One region of the Brevibacillus halotolerans genome, then DNA from elsewhere that is predicted to be linked to it. Evidence: riboswitches for the same ligand, from Rfam matches in the RefSeq annotation. Region 1 holds a riboswitch; the other holds the start of a gene.
What was found. Region 1 has a riboswitch for S-adenosylmethionine ahead of O0550_RS03395 (ABC transporter permease). Riboswitches for the same ligand answer to the same signal wherever they lie in the genome.
Positions count from the first base shown of each region.

Region 2: another riboswitch for S-adenosylmethionine. It lies ahead of O0550_RS11040 (homocysteine synthase); the one in region 1 lies ahead of O0550_RS03395 (ABC transporter permease).

Region 1 is NZ_JAPTNK010000002.1:110,514-118,437, reverse strand. It holds gene O0550_RS03425 (amidohydrolase) at 1-732, opposite strand, end outside; gene O0550_RS03420 (DUF3899 domain-containing protein) at 787-1,086, opposite strand; gene O0550_RS03415 (peptide ABC transporter substrate-binding protein) at 1,279-2,904, opposite strand; gene O0550_RS03410 (ABC transporter ATP-binding protein) at 2,935-3,927, opposite strand; gene O0550_RS03405 (ABC transporter ATP-binding protein) at 3,930-4,943, opposite strand; gene O0550_RS03400 (ABC transporter permease) at 4,959-5,912, opposite strand; gene O0550_RS03395 (ABC transporter permease) at 5,916-6,842, opposite strand; SAM riboswitch class I at 7,029-7,130, opposite strand; gene O0550_RS03390 (MFS transporter) at 7,297-7,924, opposite strand, start outside.
Region 2 is NZ_JAPTNK010000006.1:270,641-278,564, reverse strand. It holds gene O0550_RS11050 (VOC family protein) at 227-586, shown strand; gene O0550_RS11045 (hypothetical protein) at 925-1,266, shown strand; gene O0550_RS11040 (homocysteine synthase) at 1,366-2,664, opposite strand; SAM riboswitch class I at 2,803-2,910, opposite strand; gene O0550_RS11035 (NCS2 family permease) at 3,388-4,677, shown strand; gene O0550_RS11030 (amino acid deaminase/aldolase) at 4,787-6,100, shown strand; gene O0550_RS11025 (D-arabinono-1,4-lactone oxidase) at 6,097-7,404, shown strand; gene O0550_RS11020 (dicarboxylate/amino acid:cation symporter) at 7,506-7,924, opposite strand, start outside.

The sequences.
Region 1 (7,924 bases):
GCGAAGTGCTGTTACAATATCATCAGCACGATGAGCATGGGCACGTAAGGGAATCTCTCGCTTCAACACCTTTACTAGATTTTCTAGGCCTACATCACGTTTCACGGCCTCTCCTTTTTCTCTAGATTCCAAATATTCTTGCGCCTTTATAAATTCCTGGCGAAACAATGCAGCAGTTCCCATCCGTGTAATAGGTGCCTTGTCCTTAGCGCCAAAGACACGCTTGGGATTTTCACCAAAAGCTGCTTTCATTCCAGAGGGCTCGCGAACAATCATGTGATCGACAATCATCCCTGCCGTTTTTAGGACAACCATCTCGCCACCGATCACATTAGCGCTGCCCGGCATGGATTGAACAGTTGTTACACCTGCTTTTCGAGCCTCAAGAAAGCCTCGCTCAAAAGGGTTAATTCCATCTAACGCTCTTACATATGGCGTCACTGGTGAGCTCGTCTCATTATAATCATGTCCTTCTCTTCCGATACCCTCCTCATGAACACCAAGATGTGTGTGTACATCAATAAGTCCCGGTGTAACATATTTTCCTTCTGCATGGATTGTAACGGACTCCTTGTATTGATTTTTTAGCTGATTGATTTGCTCTGCAATCTCTTCTGTTTTCCCTACCGCCTTAATTTTTCCTTCTGCCAATAAAATACTGCCTGAATCAATTTGTTGCCCATTGCCTAGGATGATTGTAGCGTTTGTAATGATTGTTACTGCTTCTGACATATGTATGCTCCCCTTTTCGTTACGTATTTTGCTCTACTTATTAACTATATGGTGTCATGACAACTGGATGCCAGCCCAAATCAGCGATAGGATGATCAAAAGCATCCCTGCCACTAACAGGAGCGCCATCAGTTGCCTTGCTCGTTTTCGTTTCCATTCTTGCAGATTTGTATCCTCAGACATCTGTTCGTCAATTTGCTGAAGTGCCTTTGACTTTTTAAATAGAGTGCTACCTAATAGATAAAATCCCTTCATAAACGTGGCAAAAAAATTGCTTATCCATACATAAATAATCGCTCCTCCCAGCACTAGGAGTAAGCCTGTTAGAAACAGCGTATCCATAATTGTATCCATAGTAATCTCCTTCACTGGTGAACCCTTTATCTTGCTGGTATTGGCTGAACCATGTTTGCTATTCTATTGTTCTCTAGTCTTTTAGCATGTGTTTGGTATGAAAAAAGAGGGTCTGCTCCTCTTGAGGCAGAAGCAGACCTAAGATGTCAGGTATACGTATAAAAGCATTTACTCTAATGCTAGCCCTACTTGCTACTCTGCTCCTTTTTTAGCCCAACGCAAGTCTGGATTCTTATAAACACTGTATGTGACGTCCTTTAAGGTTTTGGCATTTAAATAGTTCTGTGAATAGAAGAAGAGTGGAAGCACAGGCAAGTCTTGCATGAAAACATCTTCAGCCTCATGTAGGTATTGATTACGCTTTGCTTCATCTTGTTCTACTTTGGCTTTTTCCATTAACTCGTCAAATTGTGGATTGACCCATTTCGCTTGGTTATTCGGACTCTCGCCTAGATAGTAATCAAGCATTGCAACCGGATCAAGGAAAGAACCAACCCAGCCCATGCGAGCCATCTGGAAGTTACTTTGTTTGTAGGTATCAATGTAGGTTTTCCACTCTTGGTTTTCTAGCTTCACATCGACGCCAAGATTATTTGTAAACATTTGTTGCAGAGCTTCGGCTACCTTTTTATGGTTTTGTGCATTATTGTACTTCAATGTGACCGCAGGTAGTTTACTCCAGCCCTCTTCCTTCATCCCTTCAGCCAATAGCTTCTTCGCTTCAGTTGGATCAAACGTGAAATAAGTTGGCTTTTCTTTACGGAAATCAGAACCAGCCGTTTTAACACCCTGTGGCACATAAGCGAATGCTGGTGTTTCACCTGCCTTAGTCACATTCTTCGTCAATTGATCACGATCGACAGCTAAGGCAAAGGCGCGACGGATTTTAGCATTTGTAAATGGTTCCTGCGTCACATTAAAAGTATACAGATAAGTCCCAAATTTAGGTAGACTTACATATTCCGCATTGTTCTTTTCTTGTTCGATAGCATCGATTGGCAACGTATCAATGATATCTAGCTCACCTGTCTTGTACATTTGGTAATAAGTAGTTGCATCTGGCACCATTTTGAAATGTAGTGTATCCATGCTGATATTCGATTTGTTCCAGTAGGTTTCACTCTTTGTTAGCGTTAATTGACTGTCATGTTCCCAGCTAGCTAATTGATAAGCTCCATTAGATACGAGGGTATTTGCTTCTGCTACCCAATTTTTATTTCCTTCCACAACCTTTTGATTTACAGGGAAGTAAACATTATTCATCATTACTTTTGGGAAATAGGAAGTAGGTGCATTCAGCTCCACTACCAATGTTTTGTCATCTGTTGCCTTTACTTTCACATCTTCTAGCTTCCCTTCCCCTTTATTATAGGCCTCTGCACCTTTTATATAATACAGATAAAATGCATTAGTAGCCCCCGTCTCTTTATGTAAGACACGCTTCCAGGAGTATTCAAAGTCCTTGGCTGTCAGAGCATCACCATTAGACCATTTCGCATCGTTACGAATCGTGAAGGTATAGGTTTTTCCGTCTGGAGAAATCTCTACTTTTTTAGCAGCTCCCTCTACCACATTACCTTCCTTATCAAAGGCATATAGCCCCTCATATAGATGATCAATAATCCAAAAGGATTTCGTATCCGTCGCAATGGCAGGGTCAAGTGAATATGGTTCACCTGCTAAATTTGCTGTCAATTCCTGTTTAACACTAGCTCCTGCTTCAGGCGTACCTGCTGTACCTGTTTGATTTCCACAAGCAGTCAGAGTTGGTACTAGGAATAATAGAATGGCCAACGCTGGCGATAAAAGTTTTTTCACTGATGGTTCCTCCTCGTTATCTCTCTTTTCTTACTGGTGCAAGTGGCAAGCCGTCCAATGATCCAGCTTCACCTCCCTCCACTCTGGTTTAGTTTCTCGACAGATCGGCATTGCAACGGGACATCTGGTGGAAAACGGGCATCCGGCTGGTGGTTGCAATGGACTTGGTAGCTCACCTGTTAACACGATACGTTCTTTCTTAGCCTTTTTTGCTGTAGATGATACTGGGATCGCCGACAACAAGGCTTGTGTGTATGGATGAAGCGGCTCCTGAAATAATGTCTCACTGTCGGCAACCTCCATCATCTGACCCAAATACATGACGCCGATCCGATCGCTGATATGCTTCACCATCGCCAAATCATGTGCGATGAATAAATAGGTTAGTCCTCGTTCCTGCTGTAAATCCTCTAATAAATTGACAATCTGTGCCTGAATCGAGACATCTAAAGCGGAAATAGGCTCGTCTGCCACAATAAAGGTAGGCTCTACTGCTAAGGCTCGGGCTATCCCGATTCGCTGTCTCTGTCCTCCGCTAAACTCATGAGGATATCGTTTTGCATGTTCTGGTCGCAAACCTACTTTTTCTAAAAGCTCATAGATACGCTCTGTACGTTTAGCCCCTTTCGCAATGCCATAAGCATCCAGCCCCTCTCCGATAATGTCACCTACTCGCATACGCGGATTTAAGGAGGAGTATGGGTCTTGGAAAATCATTTGCATATTCCGATTGAATTCACGCTTTTCCTGCCGACTATAGGTTGTGATGTCTTTCCCTGCAAAGTGAATTTGTCCATCTGTAGGCTGGTACAATCCGACCGCTGTGCGTCCCAGCGTTGATTTCCCGCTTCCGCTTTCGCCCACCAGTCCAAAGGTTTCGCCTGCTTTAATAGACAGCGTAATGTCATCGACCGATTTCACTGTTTGCTCAGAGCCTAAGGAAAAGTATTTTTTTACATTGCGTAATTCCAACAGAGTTTCAGATTGTTCCTTATCTTCTGTAACTTCTAGGCTTCGCACCATTCTTACTCCCTCCCTGCTACTCTACATTCTTGTTGGCGTGGAGCCCTTGGGTCATGCAGCCAGCAGTTCGCCTGATGTGTAGCTGAAAATGTGGTCGGCTGCGGGAGATGATCCAGGCAAATTTCCATCGCATGTGGACAGCGAGGAGCGAATGGACATCCTTTTGGCGGAGCAAATAAATCTGGTGGTGCTCCATCAATCGGGACTAATCGATGCTTCCCGGCTTGTTCTAGCTTAGGCACCGAGTCTAATAGCCCTTTTGTATACGGGTGTCCCGGCGATTCAAATAATTCATCGACTGTCCCTGTTTCTACGATTTTGCCAGCATACATCACTACTACCCGCTGTGCCACTTCTGCAACGACTCCTAAATCATGCGTGATCATAATGATCGAGGTACTGGTTGTTTGTTGTAATTGAAGCAGCAGGTCAAGGATTTGCGCTTGAATGGTCACGTCCAATGCGGTTGTTGGCTCATCAGCGATCAATAGCTGTGGATTACAGGCAATCGCAATCGCAATTACGACCCGCTGGCGCATTCCTCCCGAGAATTCATGCGGATATTGATGATAGCGGTTCTCTGCTTCTGGGATGCCTACTTGCCGCAACAGATCAATCGTTTTTTGCTGTGCCGCCTGTTGGGAGAGCCCTTGGTGTTTTCGTAAGCCCTCCGCAATTTGCTTGCCGATTTTCATCGTGGGATTTAGTGATGTCATTGGGTCTTGAAACACCATTCCTATTTTAGAACCCCTAATCTCCTGCAATTCCTTTTTAGACAAACCTGTCATTTCCTGTCCAGCAAAGCGAATAGAGCCTTCCGTCCTAACACCGCTTCCTGCCTTAACCATCCCCATGATTGCCTGCGCTGTAACTGATTTGCCACAGCCGCTCTCACCGACGATGGCTACCACCTCTCCTTTGTCCACATAAAACGAAATCCCACGAACCGCCTTAACCTCACCGCCATATGTCGTAAACCCAACTTCCAGCTCATCTATCTCTAGCAAATGTCCCATGATTATCCCTCCCTTCTACTTTTTATTTTTAGGATCAAGTGCATCCTGTAAGCCATCTCCGAAAGCATTAAAGGCAAACATCGTTAGTGAAATAGATAAGCCCGGGAAAAACAGTCTCCACCACTGGCCATTTAAAATCACGCCTATACCATCATTAGCCATCGTTCCCCAGCTAGCACTCGGTGCTTGTACCCCTAAACCTAGAAAGCTTAAAAAGGATTCAGCAAAGATCGCCTGAGGTATCGTAAAAGTCAGATTCACGATGATAATTCCTAAGGCATTTGGCAACAGATGCTTCCAAATAATTTTGGCGTGTGAGGTTCCTAGCTTTTCGGCCGCTAGTACAAACTCTTGTTGTTTTAACTGCAAGACCTGACCACGTACCAAACGAGCCATGCCAACCCAGCCTGTAACAGAAAGGGCGATAATGATAGTGGACAGTCCAGGCTCTAGCACCACCATCAATAAAATCACAACCAGTAAATAAGGAATGCCATATAAAACCTCGACAATACGCATCAGGATGCTGTCAATACGATCCCCTACCCTACCGCGTCCTGCCATATAACCCGAGACTCCACCGACAGCTACGCCAATCAATAAGTCGATGGTTGCTGCAATACAGCCGATAAAAAGAGAAATCTGTCCACCTGCCCAGGTTCGCGCCCACATATCTCGTCCTAAATCATCTGTCCCAAACCAATGAGTACTGGAAGGCTTGAGATTTCCAAGCATCAAATCTTGTTTTTCTGGACTGAAGGCTACTAGATGTGGACCGATCAGCGAAAGCATGACCACAAGGATTAATAAACTGAAACCAAGCATCGCCAGCTTGTTTTGTATGATTTTTCGCAGTATTTCTTTGCCATAGCTTAGGCTAGGACGATCTATCTGATGCTTCTCAAAAACTCGTTTATCCACAGGTCGAAAAAGATGATCTTGTTCAGAATGCAGTGAAGATTGCGCCATCTGTTAGTCCCCCTTGCTCGTTAGCTTAATTCTTGGGTCCACCAGTCGGTATGATACATCGATCAAAAACAACGACAAGATCAGGACCGTGCTATAAAAAACCGTTGTTCCCATCACAACTGGATAATCACGATTAAAGATGCCATCTACGAAATACTTGCCAATGCCTGGAATGGCAAAGATTTTTTCAACTACAAACGTGCCCGTAATCAGCGCTGCAAACAACGGACCGATAAAGGTTAACACTGGTATCAAGGCGTTACGAATGCCATGCTTTACCACGATTGCAAATGTAGGTAAGCCTTTTGCCTCTGCCGTCTTCATGTAATTCTGACTAAAAACCTCAAGCATGCTAGCCCGAACAAAGCGGGCGATAATAGCCATAGGACCGACCGCTAATGTAACAGACGGCAGGATTGAATGTTTCCATGATCCCCAGGAGGCAGCCGGCAAAAGCTTCCACTCAACCGCAACTAATTTGATTAGCAGTGGAGCCAGAATGAAGCTTGGGACAGAAATCCCTATGATCGCAATAAACATCGAAACGTAATCCAACCATTTATGATGATAAAGGGCTGCGATAATTCCTAAGGAAATACCAAGAAATAAAGCTAAACATAGCGCTTGTAGACCTAGTGTTGCCGATACAGGAAATCCAGAAGCAATCAATGTATTTACATCACGTGATTTTGATTGTATGGAAGGTCCTAAATCCAACTGGGCCAAATCCTTTAGATATAACAAATATTGTTGTGCCATTGGTTTATCCAGATTATATTTTTCCCGCATATTTTGGACGACATCAGCCGGCAGCATTTGCGAATCAGTAGCAAATGGATCACCCGGTATAAGATGCATAATGACAAAGGTTAGTGTCACAATAATCCATAATGTTATGAGCATGGTACATATTCTTTTTAACAGATACATACGTAAGTTCCCCCACTTTTCTCTAATACCTTATTTTTATATCGGAATACTTGGTTATATGCTTGCAAGGATACATTTTTTCCTCTTTGACCGCCCTTTGTGATTCATTTGTCTGTGAAAAAAAACCTATGCAAAAAAGCCCTTCTCTCTAAGAAGAAGGGCTTCATGTCTATGTATCTGCCATTCTTCTTATCTCTCAGAAATACTTCTGCTGGATTTAGCACCTTTTGAATGAATCAAGGTTGCCGGGTTTCATAGGGCCAGTCCCTCCACCGCTCTTGATAAGAAGTTGTTATAAAATTATCGGATTCAATTTATACATTATCATATCATCGTTACTTGAAATGTCAATAGAACCACCCTTGTTTTTACTTTTGTTTATTTTTGTTAGCAGTCATTTTTTTATAGAAATAGTAGAATACAAAAAAACCTCCAAAACCTGGAGGCTAAGCATCTATTTCGTTTTGTCTTTTTCTTTTTTGGTAAGTAGCTTTTCAAACAAATCTCCTAGGTCGAAACCCAGTTCCTTTTTCAATTGCTCCTGTTTTTGCTGATCTTTTGTTTCCTCTCGCATTTCTAATAACAAAGTCATCTCATCCAAAGCCTTCTGATCCAAAAGATTCTTTTCCTTGGTAGAGGAATCGGCTTCACTTTTAGTACCGGCTGATCTTGACGAATCCATTGAATTCCCGTCTGCTGAAGATTCCTTTTTAACAGTTCCCTCCTGCGAAGCTCCTTGAGAATTGCTGCCCTTTTGCGGCGTTATAGTAAAAAATGCAATTATAGCAAATAGTAACGTGACAGAAGCAATCGAATAAAACATAACTTTCGTCGAAAATCCCAATAACCACGTAAAAATCGGAGGCCCCAACGCTACTCCTATAAACCGGACACCATTATACAAAGACGTAATCATACCACGCTCTGTCTTTGTAACCGCTCCAATGATCATAGAATTGAGGCAGGGCAGAATCATGCCGGTTCCTACGCTACCAAATACAAGAATTCCTATTAAGAAGTACACGTTAGAAACAAAGCTTGCCCCAGCATAAGAAATGGTAAGTAAGAGCATCCCTGCAATA
Region 2 (7,924 bases), on a different contig from region 1:
TCTTCTAAAGGCGATCGCTTAGGGCTAATCATTTTCAAATTGTTTTAATGTCCTTATTTTTAACATTTTTTCCAAAAGGCCAGCTCATAGGTAGCTGGCCTTTTGGCATTTTTGAACTAGTAGACTAATTTGGTAGTGGCTCTGTTATCAACTCAATTGTTTTTTAAACAGTGTCAGGAAATGTCACTATTAGAGGCTAGAATGGAGGGAGAAAAGGGGGAGAATGATGTTTAAACAATTACATTGCCTTGCCATTTATACGAAAGACTTGGAATCAGCTATTCTTTTCTATGAGAAAATGGGGTTAGTAAAAAAGTGGGAGGCTGAACAAATTCCGGGTAAACCATGGAAACTAGTAGGTATGGGGTTTGGAGAAGGCCATGCAGAGTTAGTTTTGAAAAATAATCCTGAATTACATTTCATAGAGCCAGAGATTTTTGTAGAAGATGTCACTGCATTCTATGAACAGTGGAAAGACGATCCTTCCATTCAGTGGATTCGTCCGCCATTTTCCAATTCATTAGGTGGTCATGTAGCTATTATGGAGGCGCCGGATGGCAATGTATTTGTATTAATCGGGAAGTAGGCTGATAAATATGATACAATGGGTGGAATGTAACTTTTATTGATCATAAAAACATGGGGGGAGAGAGTGATTGAACTTTATTGGAAAACACTCGCTAAATCTATTGCTACTGATTGTCGGGCCTACATTTTTCCTGAATCTATTTATTAAGGAAGGCACTGCAAAAAATATCATTAGTGTCGTTAGTTTCCTTCTAGTGTTGCTTGTCGTTATTTGTGGAAGAAGATATCAAAAGGAGAATTCAGAATAACGAGAAAGATGTATAAATCCCTTCTTTCTCGGTTCTTATGTGTGACCTTTCTACATACATTGTTGTCAGAACGAAAGGAGAGGGGCACATGGAAGCTACAATTGCTCGGTATTTTGCGATCAAACAACAGCAAAAAGAGTTAGAAGAGGAGCTGGCAGAGCTACGCCGGATTCTGTTGGCTGTTTATCCAGAACCGTGTGAAATTGAGATAGGAGACTACCGTTTGAAAATTAGTCAACAAGAGAAGAAAGAGTTTAATAATGAACACCTACTTAAAGCCGTAGAAGATCCGCAAATATGGAGGCTGATGTCCAAGGTGGATGTGGCAAAAATAAACAGCCTACTTAAGCTAGGTGTCATAAAAGAAGAAACACTCGCAGATACGTACACAGTGAAACAGACCTCATATGTTCAAGTATCGAAAAAGTAAGCGATGAGCCAAAAGTCAAATTTACATCTTACATATAGAAAAAGGCGTGCGACTGGCAACAGTGAAGCACGCCTTTTTACATCCTACACGATTATCAGCTTACACTTGTACAGCTTCCACAGCTTTTTGAATAGCCTGCTCTACATCCTGCAAAATATCTTCAATTGCCTCTGTACCTACGGAAAGACGAATCATCCCAGGGGTCACCCCGGCCTTAGCTTGTTCTTCTGGGGTAAGTTGGAGATGAGTAGTACTAGCTGGATGAATGATCAATGATTTGGAGTCTCCTACATTAGCCAAATGCGAGAACAATTGAACAGATTCAATTACTTTTTTGCCAGCTTCTACTCCACCTTTGATTCCAAAAGTCAACAAAGCCCCCTGACCATCTGGTAAATAGCGTTGACTAAGTTCGTAGGTAGGTGAGCTAGCAAGCCCTGGGTAGCTCACCCACTCTACATCGTTGTGTTGTTCTAAATATTGAGCGACAGCAAGTGCATTTTGACTATGCCGTTCCATCCGCAGGTGGAGAGTCTCTAGGCCTTGTAAGAATAAAAAGGAGTTAAAAGGAGATAAGGTAGCTCCTACATCTCGCTGTAGCTGCACACGAGCTTTTACGATATAAGCAGCATTGCCAACCGCCTCTGTATATACAATTCCATTGTAGGTAGGGTCTGGAGTGGAGAGCCCAGGAAACTTGCCGTTACTCCAATCGAAATGACCGGAGTCTACAATAATTCCCCCGATAGATGTGCCGTGACCGCCAATAAATTTAGTAGCAGAATGGATAACGATATCTGCCCCGTGTTCAATCGGTCGGCACAAAATAGGGGAGGCAAAGGTATTATCCACAAGGAGCGGTAATCCATATTCATGAGCTATGGTAGCAATAGCGTTTAGATCGGCAACCTGCATTTGGGGATTTCCGATCGTTTCGCAGAAAATCGCCTTGGTTTTGTCTGTAATCTTTGAACGGAAATTGTCTGGGTTGGATTGGTCAACAAAATGAACGGTAATTCCAAGCTTTGCAAAGGTATGGGCAAATAAATTGTAGGTTCCCCCATATAAACTGCTAGAGGAGATGATTTCATCACCGGCTTGTGCAATATTTAATAAGGCAAATGTAATGGCGGCTTGACCAGATGCAGTTGCAAGTGCCCCAATACCGCCTTCTAGTAGGGCGACACGCTTCTCAAATACATCCTGGGTTGGATTCATGATGCGGGTATAAATGTTCCCAGGCTCCTGTAACGCGAATAGATTGGCTGCATGGCTGGTGTCACGAAACTCATAGGAGGATGTTTGATAGATAGGGACGGCAAGAGCGCCGGTAGTTGGGTCTGCCTCCTGACCTCCGTGAAGAGCTAGTGTTTCTCTTTTCCAATTGAGGTTTGACATAAAAAACCACTCCTTTTCCATGTAAAGTAAGGTGATTCTCTTGGTTTCAATGGTGGCGCAGTAGAGAGGGAAGACCGGCTTCTCATAGCAAAAAGCCCTCCTCTGAGTAGAGGAAGGCTGCGTTACTAATTTCGCATACATTCATCTCTCAGAACCTTGCGGATTCTGCAGGATTTAGCACCAAGAACACTATGTTCCGGTTGCCGGGCTTCGTCGGGCCAGTCCCTCCACCACTCTTGATGAAAATAAAAGTTTGTTTTATTGTAAGGAGCTTGGAATGATAAGTCAATAATATTTTGTGCATTCTGAAAAAACAGCGGAATCAAATTCAGTTTCCGTTTATAATAACTATTGAAATCATCTTGTTTTAACTTGATTAAACTTCTAAAAATTTAGCTACATATCGACAGCAAAACGGATTTATTTACAGGATACATGAAGTGAATAATCGTGAATAAAAATACAAATAAGTATAATTATACATAATAAGCTGCATAACTTGTATAGAAGCTTGCTTTCTGGAGGGTAAAATAGAAGTAGCTGGAAACATGAAAACCTACATACAAGCATCACTGCCTTTTTTATGTGCACATTTTTACATTTTCCTATTTACTCTTTTTCGTTCTTTTTGCTACTATAGGGAAAGGTGTCTTGCCCCAATTTTTGGGGTGAATTGGCACGGGTGGGCCGAGGGGTTGTTTTGCTTAAAGAAGGGAACCGATATTGTACTCATTTTTTCGTAAAAGATTTGATGTAAAAGGTCATCAAACAACGGTTCGCAACGAAATTTTGGCTGGTTTAACCACGTTTTTCACCGCTGTCTACATCATTGCCGTGAATTCAATGATCTTATCGGATGCAGGTATACCATTGGAAGCAGGTATTGTTGCCACGATCGTTATCTCCTTCATAGGATGCTTGATCATGGGTTTTTGGGCGAATGCTCCTGTAGCACTTGTTCCTGGTATGGGCATTAATGCGTTTTTCTCCTATACGATTGTTAAATCTATGGGATTGTCATGGGAGAGCGCTTTGGCAGTTGTATTCATGTCAGGTGTTTTATTTATCGTGATTGCTTTTACACCGGTTGCCAAAATCTTAGCGAAAAGCATTCCACTGTCTCTAAAAGAAGGAATGACGGTTGGAATTGGATTGTTTCTTACCTTTATTGGTTTGCAAAAAGGCGGCTTAATCGTACCTAACCCATCTACATTTATTGCTTTAGGCGATCTGGGCGATACGAAGGTAGTATTGGGATTGGTCAGCTTGGTAATTGCCGTCGTGCTATTTTTACGCAATGTAAAAGGTAGCTTTTTAATCAGTATTATTGTAAATACGCTGATTGCTATTGCCCTTGGTACGGTAGGTGGTACAAGTCAGGGAAGTGATTTCTCGTTCTCGACATACCTCACTGTCTTTGGAGCATTTTCGTTTGACGGCATAGTTACTACTGGATTTTGGCTGGCTGTGTTTCCGCTAACCATGGTGATTGTTTTTGAAAATATGGGGCTTTTGCACAGCATGGTTCCAGAAAGTAAATTTGCTCGTACTTTTCAAGCAAACTCCATTTCAGCTATGCTTTCTGGATTGTTTGGTACGAGTCCAACTGTGTCTTCAGCGGAAAGTTCTGCAGGAATTGCCGCTGGCGGGAAAACAGGGATTACAGCAATTACGGTAGGAATTCTGTTCTTGATCTCAATCTTTTGCATTCCTGTCATTCGTTACGTGCCGGATACAGCGATTGCTCCTATCTTAATTCTAGTTGGTAGCCTAATGATGCAAAGTGTCAATCAGATCAAGTTCTCCGACATGTCAGAAGGCTTGCCAGCGTTCTTGATCATTGTGCTGATTCCCTTTACAGCGAGTATTGCAGATGGAATTGCTTTCGGATTTATGGCGTATCCAATTGTTAAACTGGCAATGGGCAGACGTAAAGAAATTCCCTTGCCGCTTTTAATCATTTCGTTTATGTTTTTCCTATATTTTGTGTTGCTAGCATTGAAGCTTCATTAAGGTAAAAGGCAGCCATTTTCTCTTTTGAGAGGATGGCTGCTTTTTTGCATACGGGCATGAAAAGTATGAATGAAGGAATGCAGAATGGATATGGAACGGCTAGTCACTGTTGCTAGATGGAGCAAGCATTTTTCTTTTTTTACTAGTTTTAGACGCTTGCGTGACTGAATATACTGAAGAGAAATACATTCCAATCTATGAAACAGTAAAGAAGGTGAGATTTCTGTACGAGACGACGAGCAGATATCGCTATTACAGAGAAGCTTTGGCGAACCTATCTATGCCGTTTGCCTATATTGACCTTGATTTGTTAGATCAGAATATGGCTGAAATTGTAGCTAGGAGCAATGGTAAACGTATACGAATTGCCAGTAAGTCAATTCGTTCTATTCCTATGCTCCGATATATTTTAGATTATGATCCTTTGATCCAGGGCATCATGTGTTTTACAGCATCAGAAGCATTGTTTTTGTGGGAGAACGGATTTCATAATCTGCTACTTGGTTACCCTGTGGTGGACAGATCTTCGCTACTTACGATAGCACGAGCTGTACAGCAGGGCGCACAAATTACATTAATGGTCGATTCATTGGAGCATATTAACTTGGCGGAGGAGGTGGCCAAACAAGTAAGTACGCCCTTGTTGCTTTGTGTGGAGATGGATGCCTCTGACTCATTTTGGGGCTTGCATATTGGTGTATACCGCTCATCTTTACGTACATTCGAGCAAGTGATGCAGATGGTTGAAAGAATTGGATCGAGTCCTTGGCTTGTGTTGGATGGAATCATGAGCTATGAGGCGCAAATTGCTGGTGTCGGTGATAATATGCCAGGGCACGGTTTCAAAAATGGTGTTATCTCTTATCTAAAAAAACGTTCTATACGCGTAGTGAGGGAAAAGCGGAAACGTGTAGATGACGAATTACAACGACAGCATATTTCGCTCCGCTTTTTTAATGGTGGCGGTACCGGAAGTATGAGCTCTACTTGCTACGAGAATGCAGTGACAGAAGTAACGGTAGGCTCTGGTTTTTACGCTCCTGCCTTATTTGATTACTACAAAGAATTTCATTTCCAGCCAGCCGCGGGGTTTGCTGTTGAGATAGTGCGACAGCCTAGATTCAATATCTATACTTGTTTGGGGGGCGGGTATGTGGCCTCTGGAGCGATAGGGAAAGAAAAACTGCCCCTCCCATATTTACCACCACAGGCTGCGTTATTGCGCTTGGAAGGAGCAGGAGAGGTCCAAACGCCTGTACGTTATGAAGGTGATCAAAAGCTTGCAATTGGAGATCCCATCTTTTTTCGGCATAGTAAGGCAGGAGAATTATGTGAACGCTTTCCAACACTACATTTGCTACGGAAAGGGAAAAGGATAGGAGAGGCCATAACGTATCGGGGAGAGGGCAGGTGTTTTCTATGAGAATAGTAGCAATGCAACCATGGAAGAATTGGGCAGGATTAGTTACTAGCACACCACAGCAAGCGATTTATCCATCCTGCTTGGAGGAAGTGGTAGAAGTTGTAAAAAAAGCTATTCAACAGGGAAAAACGATTCGTGTAGTCGGCTCAGGACATTCCTTTCCTGCACTTGTTGAAACAGATCAAATTCTTCTATCATTAGATGATTTACAAGGTGTACTATCAATTGATGAAAAGGAACAAACAGCAACTGTGTGGGCAGGGACAAAGCTCAGGCTTTTGGGAGAATTGCTATATGAGCGAGGCTATTCGCAAGAGAATTTAGGAGATATTAATGCCCAGTCCATTGGCGGAGCGATTAGTACAGGAACACATGGTACGGGGATTCGGTTCGGAAGTGTTTCCACGCAAGTAGTTGGTTTAACTGTAGTAACCGCTCAGGGTGATTTGTTGGAATGCTCCGAAAGCTCTCATCCTGAACTTTTTCGTGCATTACAAATCTCTCTTGGCGCACTCGGGATCATTGTCAAAGTGAAGATACGTGTGCTTCCTGCGTACAACATTTATTATAAGAGCAGACGGATGAATTTAAACGACTGTTTAAAAAATTTGACCAGCTTTACTGATCGTCATCGTCATTTCGAATTTTACTGGTTTGTGTATACAGATATGGTACAAGCAAAATTCATGCAAATTACTCAAGAGCCGGCTACTAAAAATAGTGCTTGGAATCAGTTTAAAAAAATAGGCATTGAAAATGGTCTATTCTGGCTTTTATCAGAGGGATGTCGTTTATTTCCTCAGTTGTGTGCACCCGTAAGTAAACTTTCCGCAAGAGCTGTTCCTGATATGGAGGAGGTGGGGGCTAGTCATAAATTGTTTGCTACTCCACGCTGGGTTCGATTTAGTGAGATGGAGTATAGTGTGCCTGCTGATAAAATGCAAGAGGTAGTTCAAGAGATCAGAGAATGCATACAAAAGCATCGTTTTACTGTCCACTTTCCGATTGAATGTAGGTATGTAAAAGGAGATGAAATCTGGCTTAGCCCGGCTTACAAGCGAGATTCTGCGTATATTGCGGTGCATATGTATAAAGGAATGCCCTATAAGGCGTATTTTCAGGAAATGGAGCGTATTTTTCTCAAATATGATGGGAGGCCGCATTGGGGGAAGTTGCATGAATTAACTGCTACTGATTTACAAGAGAGATTACCCATGTGGAGTCAGTTTATCGCAATCCGCAAAGAGCTGGACCCGAATGGATTATTTCTAAATCCCTACTTGTCACGGCTGTTTGGAGTATAATAGTTATCCATCGAAAAAAGCGTTCGTGATCCTGTAGAGGAGGAGAGAACGCTTTTTCGATAGAAGAGATAGGTTGTACTCTTGGGCTTTTAACAATTGAATTACGAGGCGATAGTAGAATCTGAATGAGAAGCCATCGTAGGATGGAATTCTTTCTCCGATTTGGAAACCACTACAGTAGCAACACCGTTACCAATTAAATTAGTGACAGCCCGCGCTTCAGACATGAACCGGTCTACACCTATTAATAATGCGATTCCTTCAACTGGAATCATAGGAAAAGCAGCTAGAGTGGCAGCAAGTGTAATTAAACCAGAGCCTGTAACACCGGCAGCACCTTTTGAAGTGAGCATCAGCACAGCCAATAGAGTAATTTCCTGCCAGATTGTAAGGTCGATACCATAAGCTTGCGCAATGAAGATGGCTCCCATTGACAGGTATATGGAGGTTCCGTCAAGGTTAAAGGAATACCCGGTTGGGACCACTAGACCTACTACGGATTTGGAGCAACCATACGCTT